Regions from separate parts of the Amycolatopsis pigmentata genome, predicted to be linked through region 1. Evidence: riboswitches for the same ligand, from Rfam matches in the RefSeq annotation. Region 1 holds a riboswitch; the other holds the start of a gene.
What was found. A riboswitch is a leader RNA that binds a small molecule or an ion and turns the genes downstream of it on or off. The one in region 1 is predicted to bind cobalamin.
Positions count from the first base shown of each region.

Region 2: another riboswitch for cobalamin. It lies ahead of ACFSXZ_RS28250 (CbtB domain-containing protein); the one in region 1 lies ahead of ACFSXZ_RS24675 (putative cobaltochelatase).

Region 1 is NZ_JBHUKR010000011.1:542,157-546,440, forward strand. Features, by position in the region: gene cobM (precorrin-4 C(11)-methyltransferase) at 1-148, opposite strand, end outside; gene cbiE (precorrin-6y C5,15-methyltransferase (decarboxylating) subunit CbiE) at 145-1,338, opposite strand; adenosylcobalamin (AdoCbl) riboswitch at 1,367-1,456, shown strand; gene ACFSXZ_RS24675 (putative cobaltochelatase) at 1,573-3,525, shown strand; gene cobO (cob(I)yrinic acid a,c-diamide adenosyltransferase) at 3,597-4,199, shown strand; gene ACFSXZ_RS24685 (cobyrinate a,c-diamide synthase) at 4,232-4,284, shown strand, end outside.
Region 2 is NZ_JBHUKR010000017.1:167,130-171,413, forward strand. Features, by position in the region: gene ACFSXZ_RS28240 (ATP-grasp domain-containing protein) at 1-512, opposite strand, end outside; gene ACFSXZ_RS28245 (hypothetical protein) at 1,064-2,569, shown strand; adenosylcobalamin (AdoCbl) riboswitch at 2,623-2,711, shown strand; gene ACFSXZ_RS28250 (CbtB domain-containing protein) at 2,760-2,969, shown strand; gene ACFSXZ_RS28255 (CbtA family protein) at 2,981-3,820, shown strand; gene ACFSXZ_RS28260 ((2Fe-2S)-binding protein) at 3,817-4,284, shown strand, end outside.

The DNA.
Region 1 (4,284 bases):
TCGCCCCGGGCGGGCAGTGGGCGAGCAGGTCCGGCGGGGTGAGGCTGCCCGGATACAGGCACACCGGGCAGCGCGCGAGCAGGTCGCGACCGCGCACGGTGATCAGGTCGGCCGCGCCGGGACCGGCGCCGATGAAGTACACGGTCATGGTCTTCCCCGCGCTTCGGTGGGTTTGGCGGCGCTCCACTGGGTCACGGTCCGGCCGGGCGTCCAGCCGGTGAACCCGCCGAGTGGCGCGGCGTGGTCGATCGCCACCCGGATGAGTTCGCCGCCGTGGGCGGCGTAGGCGCGGGCAAGCGTTTGCTCGGACTCAAGGGTCACCGCGTGCGCCACCAGCCGCCCGCCCGGCAGTAACGCGGACCAGCACGTTTCCACCGACGCCAGGCCACCGCCGACGAACACCGCGTGCGGAGCGGGAAGCCCGGCCAGCGCCTCCGGCGCGGTGCCGGTGACCACGCGAAGTTCCGGCACGCCAAGGGTTTCCGCGTTGCGGGTGATGCGCGCCGCGCGGGCAGGGTCGCGTTCGACCGCGATCGCCCGGTTGGCCGGGTGCGCGCGGGACCATTCGATCGCGACGCTGCCGGCGCCCGCGCCGACGTCCCACAGCAGTTCGCCGGGGACCGGCGTGAGCCGGGCGAGCGCGGCCGCGCGGAGGTCGCGCCGGGTGAGCTGGCCGTCGTGCTCGAAAGCGTCGTCGGGCAGGCCGAGCAGGGGCAACGCGGGACCGCCCGCGCACTCGATGGCGAGAACGTGCAGACCTCCGGCGGTGTGGCTCCAGGTGCGTGCCACGCCGTCGGCGCGCCGCTCGGCGGGTCCGCCGAGTTGTTCCAGCACGGTCATGGCGCTTTCGCCGAAACCGCGAGCCACCAGGAGCGCGGCGATCTCGTCCGGCGCGGCACCCAGAACCAGGATCCGGCGCCCCGGCGCGAGTGCCCGGCTCACCCGGTGCGGACTGCGCCCGACCACGCTGACAACCTCGGTCTCCTCGGCCGCCCAGCCGAGCCGTGCCCGGGCGAGTGCGACCGACGACACACCGGGCACCACGCGCACGTCCGGAAATCGTTTCACCAGCGTGGTACCGATGCCCGAGAGCATCGGATCGCCGCTGGCCAGCACACCGATGCGTTTTCCCTCGTGCGCGGCGAAAATTTCGTCCAGCGCGGGCAGCAGAGGGCTGGGCCACGGCACTTTTCCGGTCTCGGGCACGACGTTTCCGGGTACCAGGCCGAGCTGCCGGGGAGCCCCGAAGAGCACGTCGCACGCGGCGATCTCGGCCCTGGCCGCTTCGGCAAGGCCTGCCCACCCGTCGGCGCCGACACCCACAACGACGATCGTCACGAGGGAAACGGTATGCGATGATGCCGGTAACGGCCGCTGCAGGAACCCGGTGTGAATCCGGGGCGGTCCCGCCACTGTGACCGGTCACTGACCGGGAGCCAGAGCTTCGGCGGCCGTTGCGTGCCGTTCGCGGTGCGTGGCCGGTTCCCGGTGGGCGCGGAGACCCACCTCCGAGCAGAAGGAGAGCCCCATGCGGACACGGTTCCTCGCGGGACACCCGGGTCCGGGCCTCTAGTGCCCCCGTACCCGTTCAGCGCGGTCGTCGGGATGGACGAACTGCGGCTCGCACTGGTGTTGTCGGCGATTTCCCCGTCGATCGGCGGAGTGCTGGTGCGCGGCGAAAAGGGGACCGCGAAGTCGACCATGGTGCGCGCGCTGGCGAGCCTTCTGCCCGAGGTCGAAGTGGTGCGCGGCTGCCGGTTCTCCTGTGACCCGGCCGCGCCCGATCCCGGCTGCCCGGACGGACCGCATGACGGTGCCGGTCGCGAACGCCGTCCGGCGAGGCTCGTCGAACTGCCGGTCGGTGCGGCGGAAGACCGCGTGGTGGGGTCGATCGACCTGGAGCGCGCGCTGACCGAAGGGGTCACCGACTACCAGCCCGGGCTTTTGGCCGCCGCTCATCGCGGGTTGCTTTACGTGGACGAGGTCAACCTCCTGCACGACCATCTGGTCGACACCTTGCTCGACGCGGCGGCGATGGGCCGCTCGACGGTCGAACGCGAGGGTGTCTCGGTGTCCCACGCCGCGCGGTTCGTGTTGATCGGCACCATGAACCCGGAAGAGGGCGAGTTGCGGCCGCAGCTGCTCGACCGGTTCGGGCTCACCGTCGAGGTGGCGGCCAGCCGGGAGCCGGACCAGCGTGCCGAGGTCGTCCGCCGGCGTCTGGCCTATGACGCCGATCCGGATGCCTTTGCCGCCCGCCACGCCGCGTCGGACGCGAAGTTCGCCGCCGAAATCCGGGCAGCGCGAGGACTTTTGCCGTCGGTGACCCTCGCCGACGACGCGCTGGTCCGCATCGCCGAGGTCTGCGCGTCCTTCGAGGTGGACGGAATGCGCGCGGACATCGTCACCGCGCGCGCGGCCGTCGCGCACGCGGCGTGGTGCGGCCGGGACAGCGTGTCCACAGAGGACATTCGCGTGGCGGCGCGGCTGGCGTTGCCGCACCGCCGCAGGCGCGATCCGTTCGACGCGCCGGGTCTCGACCGGCAACGGCTGGAGGACGCCCTTCGTGACACTGAACCGCCGGAGGGACCCGACGATCCCGACGGCCCGGACGACCCCGGCGGGCCGGACGACGGTGGCCCCGGCTCGTCTCCGGCGGATGGTGGCGACGAGCCGCCGGAGCAGGGTGACGGACCAGGACGTCGGCAGGACATCCAGAAGGCCGGAAAACCTTACCGGGCCAGGGTTTTTACGGTGCACGGCGTAGGCGAGGGCGAACGCGGAAGGCGGTCTCGTGCCGAAAACGAGGCCGGGCGCACCATCGGCGTGAAGCCCGCCGGTGTGCGCGATGGCAGCCCGCATCTCGTCGCGACGATGAAGGCGGCGGCGCCCCATCAGCGGTCGCGTGGACGGCGCGGAGCCGGGCTCGTGCTGCGGCCAGGCGATGTGCGGTTCGCCCGGCGTGAAGGCAAAGAAGGCAACCTCGTCCTGTTCTGTGTGGACGCTTCGGGTTCGATGGGCGCGCGGGCACGGATGCGTGAGGTGAAGGCGGCGGTGGTGTCCCTGCTACTCGACGCTTACCAGCGGAGAGACAAGGTCGGCCTGGTGACGTTCCGCGCTGCCGGGGCTCAGTTGGCCTTGCCGCCCACGGTCAGCGTCGAAGCGGCCGCGGCCCGGCTTGACGCGCTCCCGACCGGCGGGCGGACGCCGCTCGCGGAGGGCTTGGTCGAAGCGGCGCGGGTGCTGCGCGTGGAGGCGGTGCGAGACCCGCGACGCCGGCCGTTGCTGGTCGTGGTGACCGACGGCCGGGCGACCAGTGGCGCCGACGCGGTCCGCCGTTCCCATGCCGCGGCGGATCTTCTCGCGGACACCGGGGTCGCGTCCGTGGTCATGGACTGCGAGAGCGGACGGATGCGGCTCGGTCTGGCCGGAGAACTGGCCGCGCGACTGGGCGCCGAGCACGTGCCGCTGGACCAGGTCTCGCTGGTGGACGCGGTGAAGGAACGGACCAGGAGGGCTGCCTGAATGAAAATCGCGAAGCCTGCTCGGGCGGCCCGACCGGGTGCGGGTGTCCCGCAAGACACAGGGGCTGCCTGATGCCGCGAGGGAGGCCGGAGGTGGTGCCGGACGACGGGCTGACCACACGCCAGCGTCGTGACCGGCCGGTGTTCGCCGTGCACACCGGGGACATGAAGGGGAAGTCGACGGCCGCGTTCGGGATGGCCCTGCGGGCGTGGAACCAGGGCTGGTCGATCGGGGTGTTCCAGTTCGTCAAGTCGGCGAAGTGGCGTGTCGGGGAAGAGACGGCCTTGCGCGCGCTCGGCGCGCTCGAAGAGGGCGGCACGGTCGAGTGGCACAAGATGGGCGAAGGCTGGAGCTGGACGCGGAAGCAGGGTGCCGAATCCGATCACGCGGCGAGTGCTCGTGAGGGCTGGGCCGAGATCAAACGGCGCCTGGCGGAGCAGCGGCACGACTTCTATGTCCTCGATGAGTTCACCTATCCGTTGCGGTGGGGTTGGATCGATGTCGCCGATGTGGTCCAGTCCATTCGGGACCGGCCGGGCCGTCAGCACGTGGTGGTCACCGGACGGAACGCACCGGCCGAACTGGTCGAGGTCGCCGACCTGGTGGTCGAGATGACCAAGATCCGGCACCCGATGGACAGCGGGCAGAAGGGCCAGCGAGGCATCGAGTGGTAGATCGCGCGCCTTCAAAATATGCAGTAGCGCGGGTGGTGATCGCGGCGCCGGGGTCGGGGCACGGCAAGACGACGGTCGCCACCGG
Region 2 (4,284 bases), on a different contig from region 1:
TTGTCGAAGGCCTTGAGGTGGATCGGGTCGTTGGGGTCACCGTCGAGCTTCAGCAGAGTCTGGTTGACACGCTTGAGAAAACGGACCACGTCCTCCCGGTCGTGGGCCTCCTCGAAGATCCCGACCCGGATGCCACCGAGCTGCGCGCGCCGCTTCATGAGCGACTTGTCGCGCAACAGCATGGCCTGACCGAACAGACGGGGATTGTGCTGCAGGACGGAGTTGATCGCCCCCGCCCACTCGACCGTCTCCTCGAACAGCGGGATCGCGACGTCGACGCCTTCCTTGTGCAGGATCTCGGCGATCTCCATCGAACGGTCGTTGAGCCGCTCGAAATCCCAACGCACGTAAGGGATCCCGTGTTCGGCGCAGTACTCCTCCGCCCAGTCCGGCGCCACGACGACATACCGCCGGTCGAAGCGGTCCAGCGCCTCCACCGCGTTGAGACTCCAGCCGAGCAGCGCTAGGTACCCTTTGTCCGGATTCTTGCCGACCGCTTCCGACTGTGGCATTGACCGTCCTCCGTTCCGGCGCAGTCACTTTTCGCTGCACGGTGATCTCACCGTAGGCCATGCGGACGCCGTCGGCCTGGTTCGGACAAGTCCCGGCTCCGGCAGCCGGACCAAGCGGCAAGACGTTGACCTGCCCCGGGACTGGCCGCCCTGGGCGGCGATGGCCCTGTTCCAACGATTGGGCAACGCGTCTCCGCGAGAAGTTCTTCGCGGGTAAGGACGGCCGGTACCCGGAAGGGGTAAGGGGGCGAACTCCAACAGCCGATTCGTTGGCACGTCGACACGGCTACCGTCGACGTTCGTAACCCGATGAAGGTGTGCTCCTCGGACCGGAGCACGACCACGTCCCGCGTTGCCTTGCGGCAGCGCGGATATCCGCCACCGGACCGGTGGCGGATATCCGGTCCGAGGAGAAATACGGTCATGGTGATACCCCCGATCATCACAACCCCGCGGAAAACCCTGGCAATCGCCCGGAGAAACCCCGTTCTCCGGACTCCTCCGCACCGACGCGGTGCCCCGCCACCGTTTCCGCTCGGCACCTCGCGCGTGTGATCGCGTCGGCCCGCACCCTCGTGCGGCGCAACGATGTTTGGCGCAACGGCACGTCGACGGGCCATCGGGTGATGTACCTGACCACGGCGTCACTGGCCGCCGGCGTCGGATTGTCCGCGCTCTACACGTCGCGAGTGCTGACCCGCGCGGCGGCAGGCGTCCCGGAGGGACGGCTGTTCACCCTGGCCCTGTACGGCGCGCTGTTCGGCAGTTTCACCATCGTTCCGCAGTGGGACCGGATGCCCGGCCGGGCCCGGCCGGTGACCGCGCTCCTGACCGTCGGCGCCGGGTACGGTCTGTTCGCCGGACTTTCGGTGGCCGAAAGCCCGGCGCTCTACCAGATCGGCGCGTGGTTGCTCGGCGTGACCGGCTCGCCGTGGATCAAGGTCGTTCTGCAGGCGAACCGGTGGATCGAGGCCGGCCACCGGATCCGCACCGATGTGCGCTGGCCGTCGACGACCTGGGCGGCGGTGATGGTCGGTCTGACCCTCGGGCTCGCCGCGGTCCTCACGGCGCAGGGCGGCCTGGTGCCGGCCGCCTGCGCGGCCGAACCGGCCGGGCGCGCCGCGTCCACCACCGGCCTGCGGGCCGCGGCACTGGCCACGGCCGGCGTGGCCTGCCTGGCCGCGCTCGCGTTGGCGGTGCTCACCCCGTCCGAGGACGGCCACCACGAGGCGACCAGCGTGAAACGGATTGTCCTGGGCTCCTTCCGGGCGCTACGACATCCGTATGTGGCCACGGTCGCCATCGCCTACGGAATGTCGTCGGGCATGCTCGGGGCCTTCGACGAACTGTGGCTGCGCGCCTTGCCGCGCACCGCACCGAACTGGCTGCCCGGACTGCTCAACTTCGGGGTCCTCTCCGGCAGCACGGCCTTGCTGGCCATCGCCTTCTTCGGCGACCGCGCGACCCATCGCCACCACCGGGCCGAGGTTTTCCTGGACCGCCACGCCCGGCCGCTGACCCTGCTGACCGGCGCGATCATGGCCCTCGGTGGAGGGTCCGTGGCGGTGTCCCAGCATGTGCTGGGCGACCCCACCGCCGGCATCGTCATCAACGCGGGCCTCGGCGAGATCGGTTCGACCATTCTGCTCCCGCTGGTGGACAGCCTGTTCAAAGCACGCTTCCCCCGCCACGCCAGAAGCCGGGACGAGGCCAACGAGGCCGCCAACACCGTCAAGGTCCTCGGTCAACTCGGCCTCGGCGCTCAACTCGGCGCGACAACCTGGGCCACCAGCGCCTGGAACGGCGTCTCGATCCTCATCGCCGCCCTGGGCGCGGGCACCTTCGCCACCACTGCCGCGCTCCACCTGTGGCGGCCACGAGTCGCCACCCGGCGCGAGCGAGTTCGCCGACAGTACAAGACGATGGTCTCGGGAGAATCATCCTTGCGCGTCACGTCACGAACATCACATCCTGGCACCGTCGCCGCGAGGAGAAGCTCCACAATGGACAGAACGAGTGCCGCGCGACGCGTTCCGGGGCTGAATCGCGGGCACTGACGTCGACCTGGTGATTGACGAGGCCGAGTGCCTGGGCTTACTGTGCTTTTCACTGACGGTTTTCGGGAAGCCGGTGAAAATCCGGCACGGTCGCGCCACTGTGAGCCCGCCATGGCGGGTGAGTCAGGTCCAGAGACCGTCACGCCGCTCCACACGATCAGGGACGCGTGATCCCTCAAGGAGGCTGACGATGACCGCCATCCCCGCCGAATCGTCCACACCGGTGGTACTGCCCGTTTCCAAGGCGGTCCTCTGGCTCGCCGGCAGCGTGTTCCTGGCGCTGGCGTTGTACTACTTCATCGGCATCGACCAGGGTGCCGTCTCCGTGTTCGGCAACGACACGCATGTTCACGAGTTCGTGCACGACGCGCGGCACTTCCTCGGCTTCCCCTGTCACTGACGCCATCGAAGATGGAGAAGAAACTCGTTCTGTCGGGCGTGCTCTCGGGTGCGCTGGCGGGACTGCTGGCGTTCGTGTTCGCGCGGATCTTCGCCGAGCCGCCGATCCAAGCGGCGATCGACTACGAGAGCGGCCGTGATGCCGCCCAGCAGGCTCTCGACCAGGCCGCGGGCATCGCGCCCGAGCCCGCCGGTGCCGAACTGTTCAGCCGCGCCATCCAGGCCAACCTCGGTATCGGGCTGGGCATGGTCGCCTTCGGCATCGCCATGGGCGGCCTGTTCGCCGTGGTGTACACCGTGTGCCTGGGCCGGGTCGGCAAGGTGCGCCCGCGCACCCTGGCGGTGCTGGTCGCGGGCGCCGGTTTCCTCGCGATCTACCTGACGCCCTTCGTGAAGTACCCGGCCAACCCGCCCGCGATCGGCCACCCGGACACCATCGGCGATCGCGGTGGTCTCTACCTGATCATGGTCGTCGGCTCGGTGATCTTCCTCGCCGCCGCGGTGGTGCTCGGGCGCCGCCTCGCGCCGAAACTGGGCAACTGGAACGCGAGCCTTCTCGCCGGGGGGGCGTTTGTGACCGTCAGCGGGATCCTGATGGCGATCCTGCCCGCGCTGGGGCACTTGTCCGCGAACGCCGCCGAGTACGGGCAGCAGGCCACCGAGACCCCGCAGCCGCTGACCGACCCGGCCGGGCACATCGTGTATCCGGGATTTCCCGCCGACACGCTTTTCGAGTTCCGCCTCTGTTCGGTCGGTGCGCAGGTGATTCTGTGGGGCGCGCTCGGACTGGTGTTCGGCCCGCTCGCCGAACGAGTGCTCCAGCGCGGCAGGACGTTGGCGGAAACCGGGTGAACACGGTGCCGGGTCTGGCGGCGCTCGGGCCGTATTTCGCGGTGGAGCACCATCCGGCCGGTGCCGTGATTCCGCCTTCGTGGCGGACCTTCGAAGACCTCGCCACGGATCCGGACGTGTTACGGGAACGGGTCGGCACGGTTCGGCACGGGCTCGCCGCTATCGGCGGACTGCCCGAGGAAACCATCGAAACGCGCGTCGCCGCGTCGGTGGCACATCTCGGCGTGACCGCACGGTTGATCTCGCCCGCGCTGGCCGTCGCCGCGGAGAGCGGGCTCGTGCTCGATCTGGCGCCAGGGGAAACGTGGTGGCAGCCGGTGTCCGGCGGGCCGATACCGGTGTCGATCCACTCGCCTCAATTCGCCCGAAGCGTGTCCGACATCGAAAAACTGGCGGCGCGGCTGGCCGAAAACGTCTTCGACGGCCCCATTCGGGCACTGGGTGAAGCCTTCGCGCGACTGTCG